2 regions of the Candidatus Sarcina troglodytae genome follow, and region 1 is predicted to be linked to the other one. Evidence: predicted binding sites of a transcription regulator. Region 1 holds the regulator's gene; the other holds the start of a gene.
The links. Region 1 encodes HrcA, which represses chaperone genes, less so after heat shock. Its sites were predicted from a motif close to TGTTAGCACTCNNNNNNNNNGAGTGCTAACA; they were not measured.

Region 1 (6,077 bases):
TAAAGAACTTAGTGCAGGAGAAGTTGGGTATATAACAGCTTCAATTAAAAATGTTAGAGATGCTAGAGTTGGTGATACCGTAACCTATGCAGATAATCCAACAAAAGAACCACTTTCAGGATATAAGCCAGCAATACCTATGGTTTATTCAGGAATATATCCAGTTGATGGAGCTAAGTATGAAGAGCTTAAAGAAGCTTTAGAAAAACTTCAAATAAATGATGCAGCGCTTGCTTTTGAACCAGAGACATCTGTTGCATTAGGATTTGGATTTAGGTGTGGTTTTTTAGGACTTCTTCATATGGAAATAATACAAGAGAGAATAGAAAGAGAATTTAACTTAGATATTATTACAACAGCACCATCTGTTATATATAAAGTAATAAAGACAGATGGAGAAAAAATAGAACTTACAAATCCAACTAATCTTCCGCCAATGACTGAAATAGATTATATGGAAGAACCTGTTGTTAAGGCATCAATAATAGCTCCAACAGAATATACAGGTGCTATTATGGAACTTTGCCAAGAGAGAAGAGGAAAATATATTGATATGCAGTATATAGAGGAAACAAGGGTTGTTATAAACTATGATATTCCTTTAAATGAAATAGTTTATGATTTCTTTGATACTTTAAAATCAAAAACTAGAGGATATGCATCTTTAGATTATGAACTTAAAGGATATGAACAATCTAAGCTTGTGAAACTTGATATACTTTTAAATGGAGAAACTGTAGATGCTTTGTCTATGATAGTTCCAGAGTCAAGAGCATATCATAGAGGAAGAGCGATTGCTGAAAAGCTTAAAGAAATAATCCCAAGACATATGTTTGAAGTTCCAATTCAAGCAGCAGTGGGTTCTAAAATAATTGCTAGAGAAACTGTAAAAGCTATGAGAAAAGATGTATTAGCTAAGTGTTACGGTGGAGATATCTCAAGAAAGAAGAAACTTCTTGAAAAACAAAAGGAAGGTAAAAAGAGAATGAGACAGTTAGGTTCTGTCGAGGTTCCACAAGAAGCGTTTATGGCAGTTTTAAAAGTTGATTAGAGTTTATTAATATTATTTAGTAAAGCTATATTTGTTGATTTCAATAAGTATAGCTTTTATTTTAAATTTTTTGGAATTTTAATAGAAAATATGCTTAAATAATATTTTAATAATAAATTATATTTAAAAATTGGAGGTAAATATGAAACATTTAGGGCTTTACGTGCATATACCATTTTGTAAGCAAAAATGTTATTATTGTGATTTTGCATCTTTTGCTGGAAAAGAGAGTATGCAAAATGATTATATAAAAGCATTATGTAAAGAAATTAGAAAAACATTTAAAGAAATAGATGAATATATTATTGATACTATATTTATAGGTGGTGGTACACCTAGTATTTTAAGTGTTGAAAATATGAAAATTTTATTTAATGAAATAGATAAATTAAATAAATCTTTGGATGTAGAATATTCTATGGAGTGTAATCCTGGAAGTTTAAACGAAAAAAAATTAAAAACTATGAAAGAATATGGAGTAAATAGAATAAGTATAGGTCTTCAAACAACTCAAGAAAAACTTTTAAAATCGATAGGAAGAATACATACATTTAATGATTTTAAAAATACTTTTGAATTGGCAAGAAAAGTAGGTTTTAAGAATATAAATGTAGATTTAATATTTGCTCTTCCAAATCAGAGTTTAGATGAATTTAAAGAAACTTTAGAAATTGTATGTAAAATGAAACCAGAGCATATATCAAGTTATAGTTTGATTATAGAAGAAGGAACGGTTTTTTATAGGCTTTATGAAAAAAATAAGTTGGATGTGGTTTCTGAGGATGTAGAAAGTGATATGTATAACGAGGGTAAAAAGATATTAAAGAAATATGGATATGAGCAATATGAAATATCAAATTATAGTTTAAAAGGAAAGAAATGTAAGCATAACTTAAAGTATTGGAATATGGAAGAATGGATAGGTGTTGGAAGTAGTAGCTCATCATATGTAAATAGTAAAAGAATTAAAAATATATCAGATATAAAGACATATGTAGAAAAAATAAATAATGATGACATGTGTTATGAAGAGGTAATAGAAAATAGTGAAAATGATAATATTGAAGAATTTATGTTTATGGGGCTTAGAAAAGTAGAAGGTATAAATGAAATGGAATTTTATAAAAGATTTAATAAAAAATTAGATAATATATACAAAAATGTAATTAAAAAATATGAAAAAGAAGAATTTTTAGTTAGAAATAAGGGAAGATTATATTTAACTGAAAAAGGAATGTTAATATCAAATATTATTATGGCTGATTTCTTGATTTAAAATATAATTAGGCATAGGAAAAAAATAAGTAAAAATTAAATATACATCACTATTTGAAGTTAAATATTAAAATTTAATAAATTTAAGTATTGACAAAAAAATAAAAAAGCGATATATTAAAAAAGTAGTCGTTAGCACTCGATATTAATGAGTGCTAATAAAAGAGGTGAGATAGTGATAGATGAAAGAAAATTAAAAATTTTGCAGGCTATAGTTAATGACTATATAAATACAGGAGAGCCTGTTGGTTCAAGGACTATCGCTAAAAAACATGACCTTGGTATAAGTTCAGCAACTATAAGAAATGAAATGGCTGATTTAGAGGAGATGGGATTTTTAGAACAACCTCATAGCTCATCAGGTAGAATACCGTCAAGTAAGGGCTACAGACTTTATGTGGATAGAATAATGGAATATGAAAAGCTTAGTTTGGATGAAGAGTCTATGATAACAAAAGCTGTCTTAGATGGTGCGCTTTATGAAATTGATAAAATTTTAAAACAGGCGGGTACACTTTTATCTGAATTAACTAATCTTACATGTTTAGTTACACCACCTTCTATGCAAAAGAGTTATATTAAATCAATACAACTTGTACCTATTGAGGGCAATGATATAATATGCGTTCTATTAACTGATAGTGGAGTAATAAAAAATAATGTTATTAAAGTGAATAATATTCCAAGTTTAGAAGTATTAAATTATATAAGTCAAGTCTTAAATAGAAGATTAAAAAATCTTACAATAGAACAAATTAATCTTCAAGTTATAAATGACTTAAGAAATGATTTAGTTGGCTATGAAAATATATTTAATGCTTTGATTCCAACTTTATATGAAAGCTTGAAAGATGATGAATCTTCTAAAGTATTTATGGAGGGTACAACTAATTTATTAGACTATCCAGAATATAGTGATATAGAGAAGGCGAAAAAAATATTGTCGTTGCTCTATGATAAGGACTCTATTGAGAAACTTATAGACAGTGATGAGAATATAACTATAAAAATAGGCGATGAAAACTTTATTCCAGAGGCTAAGGAGTGTTCAGTTATTTCGGCATCTTATTATTTAGATAATAAACCAATTGGCTCTATTGCATTAATAGGACCAAGAAGGATTAATTATTCAAGAGTAATAAGTGTTATGACAGGAGTCATGAAAAAATTAAATGATGCCTTAGAGCAAAGATAATTTTTTTATAAGCAATAAGTTAAGTGAGGTGTATGTTCTAGCAATGGATAATATTAACGATAATCAAGAGGAAATAATTAATGAAAAAGTAGAACTAGATAGTCAAGATTCAGAAACTTTAAATTCTGAACAATCTAATGTAGAAGAAAATATAGAAGAAAACAATGTTTCTAATTTGGATGAATTTAAAAAATTAAAAGAAGAAAATATGACTTTTAAAGATAAAAATAAAAAATTAGAAAATGAATTAGAGGCATTAAAAGATAGATTGCTTAGACTTTCTTCTGAGTATGAAAACTATAGAAGAAGAACTGATAAAGAAAAAGAAGGAATTTATACAAATGCTTGCGAAGATATCTTAAAGAGGATACTTCCAGTTTTAGATAATTTAGAAAGAGCTGCTGTGGTTGAGGGAGATTTAGATGATATTAAAAAAGGTATAGATATGACTATCAGACAGTTTATAGATGCCTTAGAAAAACTTGATGTTGTAGAAATTGATGCAACTGGAGAGTTTGACCCAAATGTTCACCAAGCAGTAATGCATAATGAAGATGAGGCATTTGGTGCAAATCAAGTAGCTGAAGTATTTCAAAAAGGGTATAAAAGAGGCGATAAAGTCATAAGACATACTATGGTAAGAGTAGTTAATTAATAATTTAAATTTTGGAGGAATATATTATGAGTAAAATAATAGGAATTGACTTAGGAACAACAAATTCATGTGTATCTGTTATGGAAGGTGGAGAAGCTGTAGTTATAACTAACTCAGAAGGTGCAAGAACTACTCCATCAGTAGTATCTTTCCAAGCTAATGGTGAAAGATTAGTAGGTCAAGTTGCTAAAAGACAGGCAATAACAAACCCAGATAAGACTATAATTTCAATAAAAAGAGAAATGGGAACAGACCATAAAGTTACAATAGAAGGAAAAGATTATACACCACAAGAAATATCAGCAATGATACTTCAAAAATTAAAAGCGGATGCTGAAGCTTATTTAGGTGAATCAGTATCTCAAGCTGTTATAACAGTTCCAGCTTATTTTAATGATGCTGAAAGACAAGCAACTAAAGATGCTGGTAAAATAGCAGGATTAGAAGTTTTAAGAATAATAAATGAGCCAACAGCAGCAGCTTTAGCTTATGGTATAGATAAAATGGAAGATGCTCACAAGGTATTAGTATATGATTTAGGTGGTGGTACATTCGATGTATCTATCTTAGATTTAGGAGATGGAGTATTTGAAGTTGTATCAACAAATGGTGATGCTAGACTTGGTGGAGATGACTTTGACCAAAGAATAATTGATTATATAGCACAAGATTTTAAAGGACAATATGGCGTTGATTTAAAACAAGATAAAATGGCTCTTCAAAGATTAAAAGAAGCAGCTGAAAAGGCTAAAATTGAATTATCATCATCAACTCAAACAATAATAAATTTACCATTTATAACAGCTGATGCTACAGGTCCAAAACACATTGACATGACTTTAACTAGAGCTAAATTCAATGAATTAACAAGTGATTTAGTAGAAAAAACAATGACAATCATGAAAGAAGCATTAAAAACAGGAAATGTTTCAATGAATGATGTAGATAAAATACTTTTAGTTGGTGGTTCAACTAGAATACCAGCTGTTCAAGAGGCAGTTAAAAACTTTACAGGAAAAGAACCTTCAAAGGGAGTTAACCCAGATGAATGTGTTGCTATGGGTGCTGCAATACAAGCAGGTGTACTTACTGGAGAAGTTAAAGATGTATTATTATTAGATGTAACTCCATTATCACTTGGAATTGAAACTTTAGGTGGAATTGCAACTCCTTTAATAGAAAGAAATACAACTATTCCAACAAGAAAGAGTCAAATATTCTCAACAGCTGCAGATGGTCAAACATCAGTTGAAATTCATGTAGTTCAAGGTGAAAGACAAATGGCTGCTGATAATAAAACTTTAGGAAGATTTACATTATCAGGAATAGCTCCAGCTCCAAGAGGAATTCCTCAAATAGAAGTTTCATTTGATATAGATGCTAATGGATTAGTTAAAGTTTCTGCAGTTGATAAAGGAACTGGAAAAGAAGCAAATATTACAATAACAGCTTCAACAAATCTTTCAGATGATGAAATAGATAAGGCTGTAAAAGAAGCAGAAAAGTATGCTGAAGAAGATAAAAAGAGAAAAGAATCAATAGAAGTTAAAAATACAGCAGAACAAACTGTTTATCAAACTGAAAAAACATTACAAGAACTTGGAGATAAAGTTTCAGCAGAAGATAAACAAAGTATTGAAAGTAAGGTTAATGCACTTAAAGAAGTTAAAGATGGAACAGATTTAGAAGCTATAAAGAAAGCTATGGATGAATTAAATCAAGCATTCTATGCTGTATCATCTAAAATGTATCAACAAAATGGGGCAGCACAAGGTCAAGGATTTGATCCAAACAATATGGGTGGAGCAGGACAAGAGCAAGCACCTCATGATGATAATGTTGTTGATGCTGACTTTGAAGTACAAGATGATAAATAATTTATCTAGTAAAAATATTAGACC
Region 2 (6,077 bases), 190 kb from region 1:
GGATGTAAAAAGGCTAAATGTAAGGAAAAATGTCCAGTGAATATAGATATTCCAGAGTTTGTTAAACAAATTAAAATTGGAAATATAGAAGAAGCTGCTAAAATAATAGGGAAATCATCATCACTTCCAGCAATATGCGGTAGAGTTTGTTCGCAAGAACTTCAATGTGAAAGTCAATGTGCTTTAGGATTAAAAGGCGAAGCGCTTGCGATTGGAAAATTAGAAAGATTTGTTGCGGATTATATGATAGAGAATAATATTTCAATAACTTATGATATAAATAAAAATAATAAAAAAGTTGCTATAGTTGGAAGTGGACCATCAGGTCTTACTTGTGCTGGAGATTTAGCTAAGTTTGGATATGATGTAACTATATTTGAAGCCTTACATGAAGCTGGTGGAGTTTTAGTATATGGTATACCAGAATTTAGATTGCCTAAGAATAAGATAGTTAAACGTGAAATAGAGAATGTTAAAAAATTAGGTGTAAAGATAGAAACAAACGTTATTGTTGGAAAAACGGTTAGTATTGAAAAACTTTTTGAAGAAGGATTTCAAGCTGTATTTATAGGGTCAGGGGCAGGACTTCCTAAATTTATGGGAATAAAAGGAGAGAATGCTAATGGGGTTTTTTCTGCTAATGAATTTTTAACTAGAAATAATTTAATGAAAGGTTTTGATGAAAATTATGATACTCCTATAAAAATTGGGAAAAAAGTAGCTGTAGTTGGCGGAGGAAATGTAGCGATGGATGCAGCAAGAACTGCATTAAGGCTTGGAGCGAAAGTTTCAATAGTTTATAGAAGAAGCGAAAATGAACTTCCAGCTAGAGCTGAGGAGATTTATCATGCTAAGGAAGAAGGAATAGACTTTAAAGTTTTAACTAGTCCAATTGAAATAATACAAGATGATAAAGGTTGGGTTAAGGCAATGAAATGTGTAAAAATGAGACTTAAGGGTGCGGATAGTTCAGGAAGAAAAAGACCAGTAGAGATTGAAGGATCTGAGTTTATTTTAGATGTCGATACTGTGATAATGTCCATAGGTACATCACCTAATCCAATTATTACATCTAATACTAAGGGATTAAATGTAAGTAAGGGGCAATGTATTGTAGCGTGTGAAGAAACAGGGCAAACTTCAATAAATGGTGTATTTGCAGGAGGAGATGCGGTAACTGGTGCAGCTACAGTTATATTGGCTATGGGGGCTGGAAAAAAAGCTGCAAAAGCTATAGATAAATATTTAAGAGGAAACGGTATTAAGTAGTTTTTTTGTATATTTGAATAGTGTAATTATTGGTGTATAATATATAAAACATTAATAATTGCATTATTTTTGTTTTATAAACCTATTTTTTTAGGGAGGTTTTATTAAATGGTAAATAAAATTAAAGAAAAATATAATGTTTTAAAAGTTAATACTAAAAAATATATTGATACTGCTAAAGATGTTGTGCATATGGCAAAAGAAACCATAGATACTGCAAAGGTTGGGTATAAAATTGTTAAAGAATTTAATGATTTAAACAATAGAAACATTCATGATAAAGCTAACAGTAATAATTATAATAAGGGTTATTATAAAACAAGAAATTCAAAAAGTGGTTCATACAAGAAAAGTAATATAGATATTAATAATAAAGATGCAATAGATGTTGAATTTGAAGAAGTTTAATATAGAGAAGGAAAAGAAAGATGTTAATAGATTTAATAAATAAATATTGGGATAAAAAATATGATTTAAACTGTGCTGAGTGTATGCTTTATGCTGCTAATGAAGAATACGATTTAGGGCTTTCTAAAAGAGAATTTAAAATAATGGCAGGATTTGGTGGAGGAATGGCGATAGAGGGAGTTTGTGGGGTAGCTTCTGGAGCAGTAGCAACGATAGGTATTATGTTTACAAAGGATAGAGGTCATGAAAGTGTCATAGTTAAAGAACTTACAAAAGAATTTATGCAAAGGTTTCATGAAACTTTAAAAACGTATAAATGCGATGAACTTAAGGAAAGATATAAAAAGAATGATGATAGAAGATGTATTTACATTTTAGAAGAGGCAGGAAAAATTTTAGCAAGGATAATTGAACGTGAAAGGAAAAATATAGTGAAATGGGATTAGATATACACTATTTAGATAACAAAGTAGTAATAAATAATATTAAAAACTTTAATATAAAGCAAATTTGTGAGTGCGGACAATGTTTTAGGTGGAAAAAAGAAAAAGAAAATAATTATATTGGAGTGGCTTATGGAAGAGTTATAGAAGTTCTTCAAGAGGATGATACAGTAACTATATATAATGCAAGTGAAGAAGATTTTAAAAATATATGGATTAAATATTTTGATTTAGAGAGAGATTATTCAAAAATAAAAGACATTTTATCTCAAGATGAAATTTTAAAAGTTGCACTCGAATATGGATATGGAATAAGAATTTTAAATCAGGATCCTTTTGAACTTGTAATATCATATATAATATCAGCTAGAAATAGTATACCTGTAATATCAAAAACGATAAATAATATATGTGAAGCTTATGGGAAAAAATTAGACTATAAAGGAAAGATATATTATGCTTTTCCAACAATAGAAGAGCTTTCTAAAGCTAGTGTAGAGGAAATAAAAAATTTAGGAGGCTCTTTTAGAAGTAAATATATAGTAGATACAACAAATAAGATATATATGTGCAACCTTGCTAAAGAAAAAAAATTGGATGAATCAAAAGAAATTATTGAGGAGTTGCTAGAAAAATATGATTTAGAAAAAATAAAAAATATGTCAGATAATGATTGCCATAAAGCACTTCAAGAATTTAAGGGAATTGGTGCAAAAGTTTCTGATTGTATAATGTTATTTTCTATGCAAAAATATTCTGCATTTCCTGTAGATATATGGGTAAAAAGAGCAATGATTCATTTTTATGGAGCTAATGATACATCATTAAATAAAATAAGGGTATTTGCTAGAGAAAAATTTGGGGAATTGTCAGGGTTTGCTCAACAGTATCTTTTTTATTATGCTAGAGAAAAAGGGATTAAATTTTAAAATCCCTTTTTTATTTTTATCTTATGATAATATAGTTTTAATATAAAAGAAATAAGTAAAATGATTGCTAATATAAAATATACACATATCATAAAAAATTCCTCAGGGAAGATTAATATTACAGAATCTTTTATCGGATTAAAAATCCAGTAATTATTGTTAAATAATATATTATGAAAAATAGTGAAAGATGAAGAAAAATTAGTGAACAAGGAAATAAAAAGGATGAAAATAAATAAAATAATAAAATAAAAATAATAATTAAAATTTTTAATTAAATTCATAAAAAATGATTTTTCATAAAAATAGTAGAGGATTATTGAGATAAAAATAATAATAAAAGCAATTATAAAAATTATTGAAAAAATATTTTTTACTTCTTGAAAATGAATGTAGGCAGTATTACTTATAGAAAAGTAATCTAATTCTAAATTGTTTATCCAAGGAAATCTTAAATAGTTTATAATATTTTTATAATCTGAGCATATATATTTAGAAGGTAAGTTTATTTTTAAGTTTAAATTTGTAGATTTTACAAATAATTTGTGCATAAGTATTGATGAATTCAAAACCCAAATAATAGAAAATAATATTGATGAAGTAAATAAATATATTATAAATCCAATTTTTTTTATCAAAATTAATTCTCCTTTTGTACATAAGATAAATTTATAAATAAAAAATTTTTTATTTAGTAATAATAAATTAATATGATTAGTATAAATAGAAATAGCTGTTAAAGTTTATAAGCTTTTTATGTTTGTTAATATTGTGAAAAATTAATAATAATATTATTGACATAATTTACAAAAAATATAATAAAATTATTAATTTTCTTTTAAATAGAAAAATGGAGTAAAAATAAGATAATAGGAGATAATCAATGGATTTGATTAAAAATAAAGATTTAAATTAATAAAATGCAAATCTTTACTGTTGAAATTAATTCATAAATTGTCTATTATAATATTAAATATTAGCACTATTGATTAGTGAGTGCTAAAAACTTTATGTTTAATTTGTAAATTTGAGGAGGAGTTCTGAATGAATATCAAACCACTTGGAGATAGAGTTGTTATAAAAAAATTAGAAGCTGAGGAGACAACAAAAAGCGGTATTGTTTTAACTGGTGCAGCTAAAGAAAGACCACAAGAAGCTCAAGTTGTAGCGGTAGGGCCTGGAGCTATGTCTGATGGGAAAAGAGTAGAAATGGAAGTAAGAGTAGGGGATAAGGTTTTATACTCAAAATATTCAGGAACAGAAGTCAAGGTAGAAGGTAATGAATATACAATTTTAAAACAAGATGATATATTAGCGATTGTAGAGTAATTAAAATTTAAAATAAAATTAAAGTAAATGGAGGTTTTTTATTTATGGCTAAAACAATATTATTTGGTGAAGAATCAAGAAGAGCTATGCAAGAGGGTGTTGATAAGCTAGCTAATACCGTTAAAGTGACTTTAGGACCAAAGGGACGTAATGTTATATTAGATAAAAAATTTGGTTCACCACTTATAACAAATGATGGTGTAACTATAGCACGTGAAATAGAACTTGAAGATGCATATGAAAATATGGGAGCACAACTTGTTAAAGAGGTTGCAACAAAGACTAATGATGTAGCAGGAGACGGAACAACTACAGCTACTCTTTTAACTCAAGCTATAATGAGAGAAGGATTAAAAAATGTTACTGCTGGTGCAAATCCAATGCTTATAAGAAGTGGAATAAAAATGGCAGTAGATAAAGCAGTAGAGGAGATTAAATCTATATCTAAACCAATAGAGGGTAAAGAGGACATAGCAAGAGTTGCAGCAATTTCTGCGGCAGATGAAAATGTAGGTAAGCTAATTGCAGATGCTATGGAGAAAGTGGGTAATGAAGGTGTTATAACGGTTGAAGAATCAAAATCTATGGAAACAGAACTTGATGTTGTTGAAGGTATGCAATTTGATAGAGGGTATGTTTCAGCTTATATGGTAACTGATACAGAAAAAATGGAAGCTGAATTAGATAATCCATATATTTTAATAACAGATAAGAAAATAACTAATATTCAAGATATATTACCACTATTAGAGCAAATAGTTCAAAATGGAAGAAAACTTTTAATAATAGCTGAAGATATTGAAGGAGAAGCTATGGCAACATTAGTTGTTAATAAATTAAGAGGAACATTTACATGTATTGCTGTTAAAGCTCCTGGATTTGGTGATAGAAGAAAAGAAATGTTACAAGATATAGCTATTTTAACAGGTGGTACAGTAATTTCAGAAGAACTTGGAAGAGATTTAAAAGAAACTACATTGGAAATGCTTGGGGAAGCTGAAAGTGTTAAAGTAACTAAAGAAAGCACAACAGTTGTAAATGGCAGAGGAAACAAAGAAGAAATTAAAAATAGAGTTCATCAAATAAGAATGCAAATAGAGGAAACAACTTCTGAATTTGATAAAGAAAAATTACAAGAAAGATTAGCTAAATTAGCAGGTGGTGTAGCAGTAATAAAGGTTGGAGCAGCAACTGAAACAGAGCTTAAAGAAAGAAAATTAAGAATAGAGGATGCTTTAGCTGCTACAAAGGCTGCGATAGAAGAAGGTATAGTTCCAGGTGGTGGAACAGCTTATGTGAATGTTATAAATAAAGTAGCTGAGTTAACTTCTGATGTAGCTGATGTTCAAGTAGGTATAAATATAATAGTTAGAGCTTTAGAAGAACCAATGAGACAAATTGCTCATAATGCAGGGGTTGAAGGTTCTATTATAATAGAAAAAGTAAGAAATAGTGAACAAGGCATGGGATATGATGCCTTAAGAAATGAATACAAAAACATGATTAAAGCAGGAATAGTTGATCCAACAAAAGTTACAAGATCAGCACTTCAAAATGCAGCATCAGTTGCTTCAACATTCTTAACAACAGAAGCTGCTGTAGTTGATATTCCTGAAAAAAACCCTCCAATGCCAAATCCAGCAATGGGTGGAATGGAAGGAATGTACTAAAATAAAGCGTAGGATTAGTGCATTAAATT

Region 2: groES (co-chaperone GroES) is a predicted target of HrcA. The motif match lies at 4,024-4,054, and genes of this name have one in related genera.

The regions. Positions count from the first base shown of each region.
Region 1 is NZ_CP051754.1:1,809,141-1,815,217, reverse strand. Features, by position in the region: gene lepA (translation elongation factor 4) at 1-1,051, shown strand, start outside; gene hemW (radical SAM family heme chaperone HemW) at 1,194-2,327, shown strand; gene hrcA (heat-inducible transcriptional repressor HrcA) at 2,499-3,521, shown strand; gene grpE (nucleotide exchange factor GrpE) at 3,565-4,176, shown strand; gene dnaK (molecular chaperone DnaK) at 4,203-6,053, shown strand.
Region 2 is NZ_CP051754.1:1,999,912-2,005,988, reverse strand. Features, by position in the region: gene gltA (NADPH-dependent glutamate synthase) at 1-1,269, shown strand, start outside; gene HH195_RS09260 (hypothetical protein) at 1,378-1,677, shown strand; gene HH195_RS09255 (C-GCAxxG-C-C family (seleno)protein) at 1,698-2,123, shown strand; gene HH195_RS09250 (DNA-3-methyladenine glycosylase family protein) at 2,114-3,049, shown strand; gene HH195_RS12720 (TIGR01906 family membrane protein) at 3,046-3,687, opposite strand; gene groES (co-chaperone GroES) at 4,094-4,378, shown strand; gene groL (chaperonin GroEL) at 4,423-6,048, shown strand.